DNA from 3 places in the Leclercia sp. G3L genome. Region 1 is predicted to be linked to each of the others. Evidence: predicted binding sites of a transcription regulator. Region 1 holds the regulator's gene; each other region holds the start of a gene.
The links. The regulator CRP, encoded in region 1, controls carbon source genes, mostly activating them, when cyclic AMP is high. The targets are predictions, from matches to a motif close to ATGTGANNNNNNTCACAT.

Region 2: a site for CRP is predicted at 1,387-1,404, ahead of LRS40_RS04665 (glycine dehydrogenase). Genes of this name have one in related genera too.
Region 3: a site for CRP is predicted at 1,962-1,979, ahead of LRS40_RS23250 (ABC-F family ATPase). Genes of this name have one in related genera too.

Annotation. Positions count from the first base shown of each region.
Region 1 covers NZ_CP088265.1:1,557,914-1,562,110, reverse strand. Annotated here, with positions in the region: gene LRS40_RS08770 (phosphoribulokinase) at 1-603, shown strand, start outside; gene LRS40_RS08765 (OsmC family protein) at 693-1,097, opposite strand; gene crp (cAMP-activated global transcriptional regulator CRP) at 1,407-2,039, shown strand; gene LRS40_RS08755 (YccS/YhfK family putative transporter) at 2,096-4,183, shown strand.
Region 2 covers NZ_CP088265.1:688,448-692,644, forward strand. Annotated here, with positions in the region: gene LRS40_RS04650 (DUF4311 domain-containing protein) at 1-250, opposite strand, end outside; gene LRS40_RS04655 (DUF4312 family protein) at 273-572, opposite strand; gene LRS40_RS04660 (glycine-rich SFCGS family protein) at 575-937, opposite strand; gene LRS40_RS04665 (glycine dehydrogenase) at 948-1,286, opposite strand; gene LRS40_RS04670 (Hok/Gef family protein) at 1,739-1,861, shown strand; gene cybC (cytochrome b562) at 1,932-2,315, opposite strand; gene pmbA (metalloprotease PmbA) at 2,475-3,827, opposite strand; gene yjgA (ribosome biogenesis factor YjgA) at 3,923-4,197, shown strand, end outside.
Region 3 covers NZ_CP088265.1:4,539,831-4,544,027, forward strand. Annotated here, with positions in the region: gene LRS40_RS23245 (DUF1479 domain-containing protein) at 1-106, shown strand, start outside; gene LRS40_RS23250 (ABC-F family ATPase) at 262-1,857, opposite strand; gene ldtB (L,D-transpeptidase) at 2,077-2,997, shown strand; gene LRS40_RS23260 (aldo/keto reductase) at 3,168-4,197, opposite strand, start outside.

The DNA.
Region 1 (4,197 bases):
GGCACCGGTCAGGCGCGCAAATACCTGCACACCTATGACGAAGCGGTGCCCTGGAACCAGGTGCCGGGCACTTTCACACCCTGGCAGCCGCTGCCGGAACCCACCGACGTGCTGTTTTATGAAGGCCTGCATGGCGGGGTGGTCACGCCGCAACACGACGTGGCGCGCCATGTCGATCTGCTGGTGGGCGTGGTGCCGATTGTTAACCTGGAGTGGATCCAGAAGCTGACGCGGGATACCAGCGAGCGCGGTCATTCCCGCGAGGCGGTGATGGACTCCGTGGTGCGCTCAATGGAAGATTACATTAACTTCCTGACGCCACAGTTTTCCCGCACCCACATTAACTTCCAGCGCGTTCCGACCGTAGACACCTCGAACCCCTTTGCCGCCAAGGCTATCCCGTCCCTGGACGAGAGCTTCGTGGTGATCCATTTCCGCAATCTGGACAATATCGATTACCCCTGGCTGCTGGCGATGCTACAGGGTTCGTTTATTTCGCATATCAATACGCTGGTGGTTCCGGGCGGGAAGATGGGGCTGGCGATGGAGTTAATCATGATGCCGCTGGTGCAGCGGTTGATGGAAGGCAAGAAAATCGATTGAAGCCTTGTTGCCCGGTGGCGCTACGCTTACCGGGCCTACGGGCTCTGTAGGCCGGGCAAACGAAGTGCCGCCCGGCGTTTTAGCAAGGCTTACGCCTCGATCACTTCATACGAGTGGGTAATATTTACCGCTTTCTCCAGCATCAGCGCCACGGAGCAGTACTTCTCCGCAGAAAGATCGACCGCGCGGGATACCGCCGCGTCTTTCAGCGCTTTGCCGGTGACCACGAAGTGAAGGTTGATATGGGTGAACAGGCGCGGCGCCTCTTCACGACGCTCTGAGGTCAGTTTCACTTCACAGTCGGTCACATCGTGACGCCCTTTTTGCAGGATCGACACCACGTCGATCGCGCTGCATCCTCCTGCCGCCATCAGGACCACTTCCATCGGACTTGGCGCTTTATCGCCGGAGTTACCGTCCATCAAAATCTGGTGCCCGGAAGCCGACTCACCGAGGAACGTTAGCCCTTCAACCCATTTCACACGTGCTTGCATTTTTATTAACTCCAGGATTGCATTTTTCCTGACAGATTACGCGCCAGTAACAATTCTGACAACGGAAGTCGACCTGCATCAAGCTGAAGCGAGACACCAGGAGACACGCGGCAAAAGCTATGCTAAAACAGTCGAGATGCTACAGTAATACATTGACGTTACACATGTATGCAGAGGACATCACACATTACAGGCTGCTAATTATTGTGCCAGCCAGACCCCAGGCAGGGGGAAGAATTCGATTGCAACCCCAGAGTACAGGTACATAGCCAGACTCTGGAGACAGCTTATAACAGAGGATAACAGCGCATGGTGCTTGGCAAACCGCAAACAGACCCGACTCTCGAATGGTTCTTGTCTCATTGCCATATTCATAAGTACCCATCGAAGAGCACGCTGATTCACCAGGGTGAAAAAGCGGAAACGTTGTACTACATCGTCAAAGGCTCAGTGGCAGTGCTGATCAAAGATGAAGAAGGCAAAGAGATGATCCTCTCTTACCTGAATCAGGGAGACTTTATCGGCGAACTGGGCCTGTTTGAAGAAGGTCAGGAGCGTAGCGCCTGGGTTCGTGCAAAAACGGCCTGTGAAGTGGCTGAGATCTCTTATAAGAAATTCCGCCAGCTGATCCAGGTGAATCCGGATATCCTGATGCGCCTCTCTTCGCAGATGGCTCGCCGTCTGCAGGTCACGTCCGAGAAAGTGGGTAACCTCGCCTTCCTCGACGTAACGGGCCGTATTGCCCAGACCCTGCTGAACCTGGCGAAACAGCCAGACGCTATGACCCACCCGGACGGTATGCAAATTAAAATTACCCGTCAGGAAATTGGTCAGATCGTCGGATGTTCTCGTGAGACAGTGGGTCGTATCCTGAAAATGCTGGAAGATCAAAACCTGATTTCCGCCCACGGTAAAACCATCGTGGTTTACGGAACACGTTAATTCCGCTAAAACGGCGTGGCATCGCACGATGACACGCCGTTTTTGTCTCTATCCCCATGTGGCGCAGGCTCATTTATCACCCGGAAGTTAACTACGCACTGCGGCAAACCCTGGTGTTGTGTCTCCCTGTGGCTGTGGGTCTGATCTTCGGTCATCTGCAACACGGCCTGCTCTTCTCTCTCGTTCCTGCCTGCTGCAACATTGCCGGTCTGGGCACGCCACATAAGCGCTTCTTTAAACGTCTGACTATTGGCGGCTGCCTGTTCGCGGGCTGTAGCCTGGCCGTACAGCTGCTGCTGGCGCGGGATATTCCGCTGCCTCTGATTCTGACCGTGCTGGCGATGACGCTAGGGGTCACGGCTGAGATCAGCGCCCTGCATGCGCGACTGCTGCCCGCCTCGCTGATTGCGGCCATCTTTACCCTGAGCCTGGCGGGGAATATGCCGGTCTGGGAACCGCTACTCCTCTATACGCTGGGCACCCTCTGGTACGGGCTGTTTAACTGGTTCTGGTTCTGGATGTGGCGTGAACAGCCGCTGCGTGAGTCGCTGAGCATGCTCTATCAACAGCTGGCGGATTATTGCGAAGCAAAATACACCCTGCTGACGCAGCACACCGACCCTGAAAAATCGTTGCCCCCGCTGCTGGCCCGCCAGCAGAAGGTAGTGGACCTGATCAGCCTCTGTTACCAACAGCTGCATATGCTGGCGGCCAACAGGAATCATGAATACAAACGCCTGCTGCGCACCTTCCAGGTGGGGCTGGATCTACAGGAGCACATCTCCGTCAGCCTGCATCACCCGAAGGAGGTGCAGAAGCTGGTGGAGCGCAGTCACGCTGAAGCGGTGATCCGCTGGAACGCGCAGACCGTTGCGGCACGCCTGCGGGTGCTGGCTGACGACATTCTCTATCATCGCTACCCCACCCGCTTCACCATGGACAAGCAGCTCGGCGCCCTGGAGAAAATTGCCCGCCAGCACCCGGATAACCCGGTGGGTCAGTTCTGCGCCTGGCACTTCAGCCGTATTGCCCGCGTGCTGCGCACCCAGCGCCCGCTCTACCCGCGCGACCTGATGGCGGACAAGCAGAAACGCCTGCCGCTGATCCCCGCTCTGAGAAGCTATCTGTCGCTGAAGTCTGCCGCCCTGCGTAACGCGGCGCGCATCAGCGTGATGCTGAGTATCGCCAGCCTGATGGGCGTGGCGCTGCACCTGCCGAAACCCTACTGGATCTTAATGACAGTGCTGCTGGTGACGCAAAACGGCTATAGCGCGACGCGGGTGCGTATTCTCCACCGGGCGGCCGGCACGCTGGCGGGGCTGATTATTGCCGGCGTGACCCTGCACTTCCACGTCCCGGAAGGCTACACCCTTGCCGGGATGTTGATGGTGACGCTGGTAAGCTACCTGATCATTCGCAAGAGCTACGGCTGGGCGACGGTGGGCTTTACGGTCACGGCGGTGTACACCCTGCAGCTGCTGACCCTGAACGGCGAGCAGTTTATTGTCGCCCGGCTGGCCGATACCCTGATTGGCTGCCTGATCGCCTTCGGGGGGATGGTCTGGCTATGGCCGCAGTGGCAGAGCGGGCTTCTGCGGCAGAATGCCCACGACGCGCTGGAAGCGGATCAGGAGGCTATCCGCCTGATCCTCAGCGACGATCCGCAGCCGACGCCGCTGGCGTGGCAACGCATGAAGGTCAATCAGGCGCACAACGCGCTGTTCAACTCTCTGAACCAGGCGATGCAGGAGCCGGGCTTCAATTCGGCGTATCTGGCGGACATGAAGCTGTGGGTGACGCACAGCCAGTTTATCGTCGAGCATATCAACGCGATGACGACCCTGGCGCGGGAGCATACGATGCTGACGCCAGACCTGGCGCAGCGATATCTGCAGTCGTGTGAAATTGCGCTTCAGCGCTGCCAGCAGCGTCTGGAGTATGACGCGCCGGGCGAAAGCGGGGACAGCAATATTCTGGAAGCGCCAGAGACCCTGACGCAAGACCCCATGAGTACGCTGGAGCAGCATCTGCAGCGCACCATTGGGCATCTGAACACCATGCACACCATTTCGTCGGTGGCATGGCGTCAACGCCCGCATCATGGGATCTGGTTGATTCGACGGCTGAAGCGGACGCCGTACTAAATGCCGGGTGGCGC
Region 2 (4,197 bases), 870 kb from region 1:
TGCGGTGGTCAACGTCCTGGGTGAAGGAGCCCGCCGCAACCGACGAAGCCCAGGCGTTGAAGAAGAAGCCTAACCCAAAGGAGAAGTGAGACGCTGGGTCTCCCTCACAGGAGTTCAGCTCCCCCAACGTACGAAACGCGCCCATACCCTGTGTGGTAGGCGCATGAAACATGCGTGCAGCCCCGGCGCCCACGCCGACGCCAACCAGGCCGCCGATGATGAGCGATTTTATTAAAATTATCAGGAACATTAGTCTGCCCTATTAGTAAGAATCAGCGTTGCGTGACAAAGTCCACCTGGTCCAGATTGATGGCAGTCACGTTGACGGTCACGTCCAGCTCCACGCTGTAGGTGCGTCTTTCCCGGCGCAAAAAGAAGAACAGAAACGCCTCTTTACGCACCGCTTCTTGCGCCTGAACAACCTGCACATCCTGTGGCTCAATACGCAGTAAGATATGCGGCGATGCTTTCATCACCGCGGCCTGAACGTGGTTCAGCGCGTCGGCAAAGGCGCGCGCTTTGGCGTCACCCTTGCCTTTCACTCTCACCGTGGTGGTGAACTGTTCTTTCATGCTTATGCGCCGTGCTTCTTCTTCCAGGCCTGTACCAGACGCTCGCCCAGCTCTTCTTTATCCATAAAGCCAAAGCCCAGCACGTTGCAGCCTTCGTTGATGGCGGTCACGCCCTCTTCCACGGAACGCATGCCGTACTTGGCTTTGTAGCCATATTTGGTCTGAGCGGTGATGGCACCCGCGCCGCCGCTGCCGCAGAAGGAGATGCCGAAGGTGGCGTTTTCCGCCTTCATCACGTCACCCAGCTTCATGTCCGCCGCCACGCCTGGTACCACCACTGCGCGGCCACCCGCTTTTTCAACGCCTGCTGCAACCTTCTGACCTTTACCCAGGCGATCGCCGATAACGACTGTAATTTGTTCCATGATGTGCTCCTTAAAGGTTGTCTTTTGCGACTTCAAAGTGGACGGAGAGCAGCCAGGCTTCTTCATCAGGAAGGTTGCCAAACTGCGCCACGACTTCGCGGGCAAGCCGCATTGATTCAGGTGAAATTTCGTCAAACAGGTCAGCCTCGACCTCCGGCAGCGGCTCGCCGGTCACCGACCGGTGCGCCATGGCGCGAACGTGGGAGGTCAGCATCTGCTCCTGAACGGCATTGGGGATAATGTGGTGATGACTAAGCAGCGTGAAGGTCTGCTTGAGCATGGTGTCGGCCAGCTGTTCAGTTTGCGCCGCCTGGTCTCCAGTGTCGTTTATTACCGTTCCGTTAATCACTCGTCTTACCCCGTTATTGGCTCTGGGATAAAACTAACGCCCGCTGTTATGGGTTTGTAGCGAGTTGTTTTCCACTTCGAAGTGGAAAGGAGAGCGGCGCCAGTGATCTGTGCCACATAATTGCGCTGAATGATGATTTTTCGCTGGTCTAACGTGATGAATATCACGCTCCTGAGCGGGTAAAGCGGGGTTGTGGAGGTGAAAAAGTTTACGAGCAGACTCGTAGAAATGTGAGCTGGATAAGGTTTTCTTATGCGGATTGGGTAGAGTGGCCGTGGGTGCTTGAGACTGACCGTCTCTTGCATGGGACGGGAAGTGGAAAGCCCCACCTGACAAAAAATCAGGGATGGGGCCCGAAACGACACGTCCGAACACGTGAAGTTCGTTGCCTTACCCGCTTAAAAAGCAAGGAGGCATCCATGAAACGCAGAGATCCCAGTATCGGGGTTTTGATGATTATTTCTTTGACAATAATCATCTTAACGCTGGTGACGCGGAAGACACTGTGCGAGATCCGTTTTCGAAACGGTTCGCTTGAAGTGATTGCGCAAATGGACTGTCGCTCCGGATCGTAGGGAGCAAACATGCGGAGGCGTTTAGTACGCCTCCGCAACACGGGGAGAGGACGTGCGGCTCAGGCACCCATTAACGGTATTTTTTGTGATAAGTATTGCGCGTGGTGACAAACCCGTCGGCTGCCGCCTGCGCCTCTTTCACTTTGCCTTCGTTGGCCAGCTTCAGCGCGCCGTCAATCTGCCCGACCAGCGTCTCCAGACCGTGACGGTAATCTTTCATCTCCGCGCTGTCTTCCGCTTTGCCTTCCAGCTTCGGCGGGGTCTCTTTTTGCGCATCTACCGCAGCAGCGCGCATTTTGGTCAGGGCGCCTTTCATCTCCGCCGCATTGTCCGTTTTCTGCACCACCTTCAGGTTTTCGCTGAGGGTGTCCATATTATCTTCCAGGTCGGCAAACACCGACGAACTCAATACCAGCGTTGAGGCTGCGAGGATGGCTAACAGGTTTTTACGCATTGCTCACTTCCTTTTTTATTATTAAAAAAAGACTAATACCCTAAATAATTCGCGTTGCAGGAAGGCGGCAAGCGCGTGAATCCCCGGGAGCTTACATAAGTAAGTGACCGGGGTGAGCGCACGCAGCCAACGCATCTGCACCGTGAAGTATGACGGGTATTACTGACCGGCGATCTTCATCTCCGGTAACAGCACCGATCCGCACTGGATATTGCTGCGGGTTTCAATATCGTTACCCACCGTCACGATATTGCGCCACATATCCTTTAAGTTGCCGGCGATGGTAATTTCGCTCACCGGATACTGAATTTCACCGTTCTCGACCCAGAAGCCGGACGCCCCGCGCGAGTAGTCGCCGGTGACGCCGCTGACGCCCTGGCCCATCAACTCGGTCACTACCAGCCCGGTGCCCATCTCTTTCAGCATCTGCTCAAAGCTCAGGCCGCGGCCAGGGATCCGCCAGTTGTGGATGCCGCCCGCATGGCCGGTGCTTTGCAGCCCCAGTTTGCGCGCGGAGTAGCTGGTCAGCAGCCACTGGGTCAGGATGCCGTCTTTGATGATATCGCGACGCTCCGTGCGCACGCCTTCGCTGTCGAACGGCGTGGAGGCCAGCCCTTTCAGCAGGTGCGGATGCTCTTCAATGGTCAGCCATTCCGGCAGGATCTGCGTGCCCAGCGCGTCGAGCAGGAAGGTCGACTTACGGTATACCGCCCCACCCGCGATGGCCCCCACCAGATGCCCGAACAGCCCGGTCGCCACTTCATTGGCAAAGATCACCGGTGCTTTCATGGTAGACAGTTTTCGTGGAGCGAGGCGGGACAATGTGCGTTTTGCGCACTCCATCCCAACCCACTCCGGCGACTGAAGATCGCCCAGCGCGCGGCCAATGGTGTAGGCGTAATCGCGCTCCATGTCGCCATTCTCTTCGGCGATGACGCAGCTGGAGAGCGAGTGACGGGTGGAGCTGTAGCCCTGCAGCATACCGTGGCTGTTGCCAAAAACTTTGATGCCGTAGTGGCTGTTAAAGCTGCCGCCTTCGGTGTTGGTGATGCGCTTATCGGCGTTAAGGGAGGCTTGTTCCGCACGAGCCGCGAACTCAATGGCTTCGTCAGGGGTCACTTCTGCCGGGTGGAACAGATCCAGATCCGGGGCCTCAAAAGCCAGCAATTCGCGGTCTGCGACGCCTGCGTAAGGATCCGGCGAGGTGTAGGCGGCGATATCCAGCGCCGCCTGCACGGTACGCGCTATGGCGTCCGGGCTGAGGTCGGTGGAGGAGGCACTGCCTTTACGGTTCTGGTGATAAACAGTAATCCCTAACGCGCCATCGCTATTAAATTCAACGGTTTCCACCTCGCCATAGCGGGTGCTGACGCTCAGGCCGGTGGTTTTGCTGACAGCGACTTCTGCCCCGTCGGATTTCGCTGACGCCAGCTCCAGAGCCATGGAGACGGCCTCTTCCAGTGCTTTACGCTGCGCTGCAACTTGTGAGATCACTTTCATCGTAAATGCCATAATGTAAGGTGTAGTTAGCTGAAGTCTATCAGAGAACCGTTTCTCAGTACGCGCCTAAACTGGTAAGATTAGCCTCTTTTTTTAAGGAGCCTGACATGACTAAGCAGCCCGAAGACTGGCTCGACGACGTTCCCGGTGATGACATCGAAGACGAAGATGATGAGATCATCTGGGTCAGTAAAAGTGAAATTAAACGCGACGCCGAAGAGTTAAAACAGCTTGGTGCGGAAATGGTAGAGCTGGGCAAAAACGCGCTGGATAAAATCCCGCTCGACCCCGATCTGCGTGCCGCCATCGAACTGGCACAACGCATCAAGAAAGAGGGCCGCCGTCGCCAGCTTCAGTTGATTGGTAAAATGCTGCGCCAGCG
Region 3 (4,197 bases), 1.8 Mb from region 1:
CTCTCCGGGCGATTTCCCGCGCGAGGATTATGAGGCTGACTGGCAGTCGCGCTTCACCACGGATGATTTAAACATCCACGGCAAGCGCGCGCTGGGCATGGCTTAAGGATATCCTGACCAACTGATGCGCCGGGTGGCGGCTTCGCCTTACCCGGCCTACAAAACCCACCCCATATCGTAGGCCGGGCAAGCGCATGCGCCGCCCGGCGTGACAGACCGCAGATTCGTAGGCCCGGTAAGCGTAGCGCCACCGGGCTTTTTTTAGTTATCGATACCTTTACTGCGCAGGTAATCTTCGTAGTTACCGCTGAAGTCCACCACGCGCTCCGGCGTAATTTCAATTACGCGGGTCGCCAGGGAGCTCACAAACTCACGGTCGTGAGAGACGAAGATCAGGGTGCCCTGATACATCTCCAGCGCCATGTTCAGCGATTCGATCGATTCCATGTCCAGGTGGTTGGTCGGTTCGTCCATCACCAGGATGTTCGGTTTCTGCATCATCAGCTTGCCGAAGAGCATACGGCCTTTCTCACCACCGGAGAGCACCTTCGCCGGCTTTTTGATGTCGTCCTGGCTGAACAGCAGACGGCCGAGGAAGCTGCGCACCACCTGCTCGTCATCGCCTTCTGATTTCCACTGGCTCATCCAGTCGAAAACGGTCAGATCGTTGTCGAAATCTTCGGCGTGATCCTGCGCGTAATAACCAATCTGCGCGTTCTCGGACCATTTTACGGTGCCGTTATCCGGGGCCAGTTCACCTACCAGGGTCTTCAGCATGGTGGATTTACCCACGCCGTTGGCACCCAGAATGGCGATCTTCTCGCCCACTTCCAGCAGCAGGTTGAAATTCTTAAACAGCGGACCGTTATCGAAACCTTTTGACAGCTCTTCGACGGCCAACGCATTACGGAACAGCTTCTTGTCCTGCTCGAAGCGGATGAACGGGTTCTGACGGCTGGAGGCTTTAACTTCATCCAGCTTGATTTTGTCGATCTGACGGGCACGCGAGGTGGCCTGACGCGATTTGGAGGCGTTGGCGCTGAAGCGGCTGACGAAGGATTGCAGATCCGCAATCTGCGCCTTTTTCTTGGCGTTGTCGGCCAGCAGACGCTCACGCGCCTGGGTCGCGGCGGTCATGTACTCGTCGTAGTTGCCTGCATAGACGCGCAGCTCGCCGTAGTCCAGATCCGCCATGTGGGTGCAGACCATGTTCAGGAAGTGACGGTCGTGCGAGATGATGATCATGGTGCTGTTACGCTCGTTCAGCGTCTGCTCCAGCCAGCGAATGGTATCGATGTCCAGGTTGTTCGTCGGTTCGTCGAGCAGCAGGATATCCGGGTTAGAGAACAGCGCCTGAGCCAGCAGAACACGCAGCTTCCAGCCTGGCGCGACTTCGCTCATCAGACCGTAGTGCTGTTCAACCGGAATGCCCACGCCCAGCAGCAGCTCACCGGCACGGGACTCGGCAGAGTAGCCGTCCATTTCGCCGTACTGCACTTCGAGGTCGGCCACTTTATAGCCGTCTTCTTCGCTCATTTCGGCAAGGGCATAGATGCGGTCGCGCTCCTGCTTCACTTCCCACAGCTCACCGTGGCCCATGATCACCGTGTCAAGAACGGTGAACGCTTCAAAGGCGAACTGATCCTGACGCAGCTTACCGATGCGCTCGTTCGGATCGAGAGAAACGTTGCCCAGCGTCGGCTCTAAATCGCCGCCGAGGATCTTCATGAAGGTGGATTTTCCGCTACCGTTGGCACCAATCAGGCCGTAACGGTTGCCGCCGCCAAATTTGACGGAAATGTTTTCGAACAGCGGCTTACTGCCAAACTGCATAGTGACGTTGCTGGTAACTAACACGGGAGATTCCTGCGAGAAGTGTGATAAACCCGGCATTATGCCACAATTCCGAAATGAGATCCCGTGTAACAACATAACGCTAAACTTTAACGAAACGGAAAAAAGTGTGATTTAGTACACATCCGAATTCCATGCGGTCAGGAATGCACATATAATGCGCTCCCTAAACCGTTCAGACTTTTAAACAACCTGCCAAGTGGCACAGATACCTCGCACACCATGAATATGAAATTAACTTCGCTTTTTGCGGCGGCGTTTGCCGTAGTAGGGTTTTGCAAGACCGCTTCTGCTGTCACCTATCCACTGCCAACCGACGGTAGCCGTCTGGTGGGTCAGAACCAGGTTGTGACCATTGAAGAAGGTAACACCCAGCCGCTGGAATATTTCGCAGCAGAATATCAGCTCGGCCTCTCCAACATGATGGAAGCCAACCCGGGTGTTGACCCTTATCTGCCGAAAGGCGGTACCGTGCTGAACATTCCTCAGCAGCTGATCCTGCCGGACACCGTGCATGAAGGCATCGTGATCAACAGTGCCGAAATGCGTCTGTACTACTACCCGAAAGGCACCAACACGGTGATCGTGCTGCCAATCGGTATCGGCCAGCTGGGGAAAGATACCCCGATGAACTGGACCACCAAGGTTGAGCGTAAGAAAGCCGGCCCAACCTGGACCCCAACCGCGAAAATGCACGCCGAGTACATTGCCGCAGGCGAGCCGCTGCCAGCCGTTGTGCCTGCCGGCCCGGATAACCCGATGGGTCTGTACGCGCTGTATATCGGTCGTCTGTATGCGATCCACGGCACCAACGCCAACTTCGGTATCGGCCTGCGCGTGAGCCACGGCTGTGTGCGTCTGCGTAACGACGACATCAAGTTCCTGTTCGAGAACGTGCCGGTTGGCACCCGCGTACAGTTCATCAACGAGCCGGTAAAAGCGACCACCGAGCCGGATGGCAGCCGTTACCTCGAAGTGCATAACCCGTTGTCCACCAGCGAAGAGCAGATCGACAATAACGTCACCGTGCCGGTCACCCTGACCAGCAACGTGCAGGCTATCACCGGCCAGCAGGACGTGGATGCGACCATCGTTGAGCAAGCGATCAACAACCGTTCCGGTATGCCGGTTCGTCTGAACTGATTGCAGAATGCGAAATAAAAAAAGCGGGCCTGATAGCCCGCTTTTTTATTGGCTGTTACTGCTGTTGCGTGCGGCAATGCCCGGCGGCGCTACGCTTGCCGGGCCTACGGGCCGTTTGTAGGCCGGGTAAGGCGCAGCCGCCACCCGGCTTCTCTGCAGCCTGAACAGGGTTACTGCTGCGCCAGCTGATTACGGCGATACTCCCCCTGCCGCTCCAGCATCCAGCCAGGATATTCACGTGGCAGCGCGCTCACCGCATCCAGCTGTTTCAGCTCGTCATCGCTGAGGTGAATCGCCGTCGCGGCGATATTGTCGTCCAGCTGATCCACCCGCTTCGCCCCCACAATCACGCTGCTGACCACCGGCTGATGGAGCAGCCAGGCGAGGGCAATCTGCGCGACCGAAACCCCTTTGCTGTCGGCAATGTTGCGCATCACGTCCACGCAGTCAAATGCCCGCGCTTTATCCACCGGCGGGAAGTCAAACTCCTGGCGGCGGCCACCGCCCTGCACCTGGCCGTCGCGGCCATATTTGCCGCTCAGCAGCCCGCCTGCCAGTGGGCTCCAGACCATTAACCCCACCTTCTCACTTTGCAACATCGGCACCAGCTCGCGTTCAAGATCGCGGCCCGCGATGGTGTAGTAAGCCTGCAGGGAGGCAAAACGGGCCAGCCCCAGCCGCTCGGAGATCCCCAGCGCTTTCACAATCTGCCAGGCCGCCCAGTTGGAAACGCCGATATAACGCACGTGGCCGTGCTGGACAAGGTTATCCAGGGCATAGAGCATTTCTTCGATGGGGGTGGCCGGGTCGAAACCGTGCAGCTGATAGAGATCGATGTGCTCCAGCTGCATGCGGCGCAGACTCTCCTTCACGCTGCTGATGATGTGATAGCGGGAACTGCCGCGGGAGTTCACCCCGGCGGTGCCCGTCTCGCCAAAGACTTTGGTCGCCACCACCACGTTTTCGCGCGGTATCTTCAGGTTCTTCAGCGCCTGGCCGGTGATTGCTTCCGAACGCCCTTCTGAATAGACGTTGGCGGTATCGATAAAATTGATCCCCGCGTCCAGCGCGCGCCCGATCAGCTGTTCGGCCTCCTGCTGCTGGAGTTGACCGATTTTGCCCCACATGCCGCCTTCGCCGCCGAAGGTCATGGTGCCGAGGCAGAGTTCAGAAACAAACAGGCCGGTATTACCCAGTTTT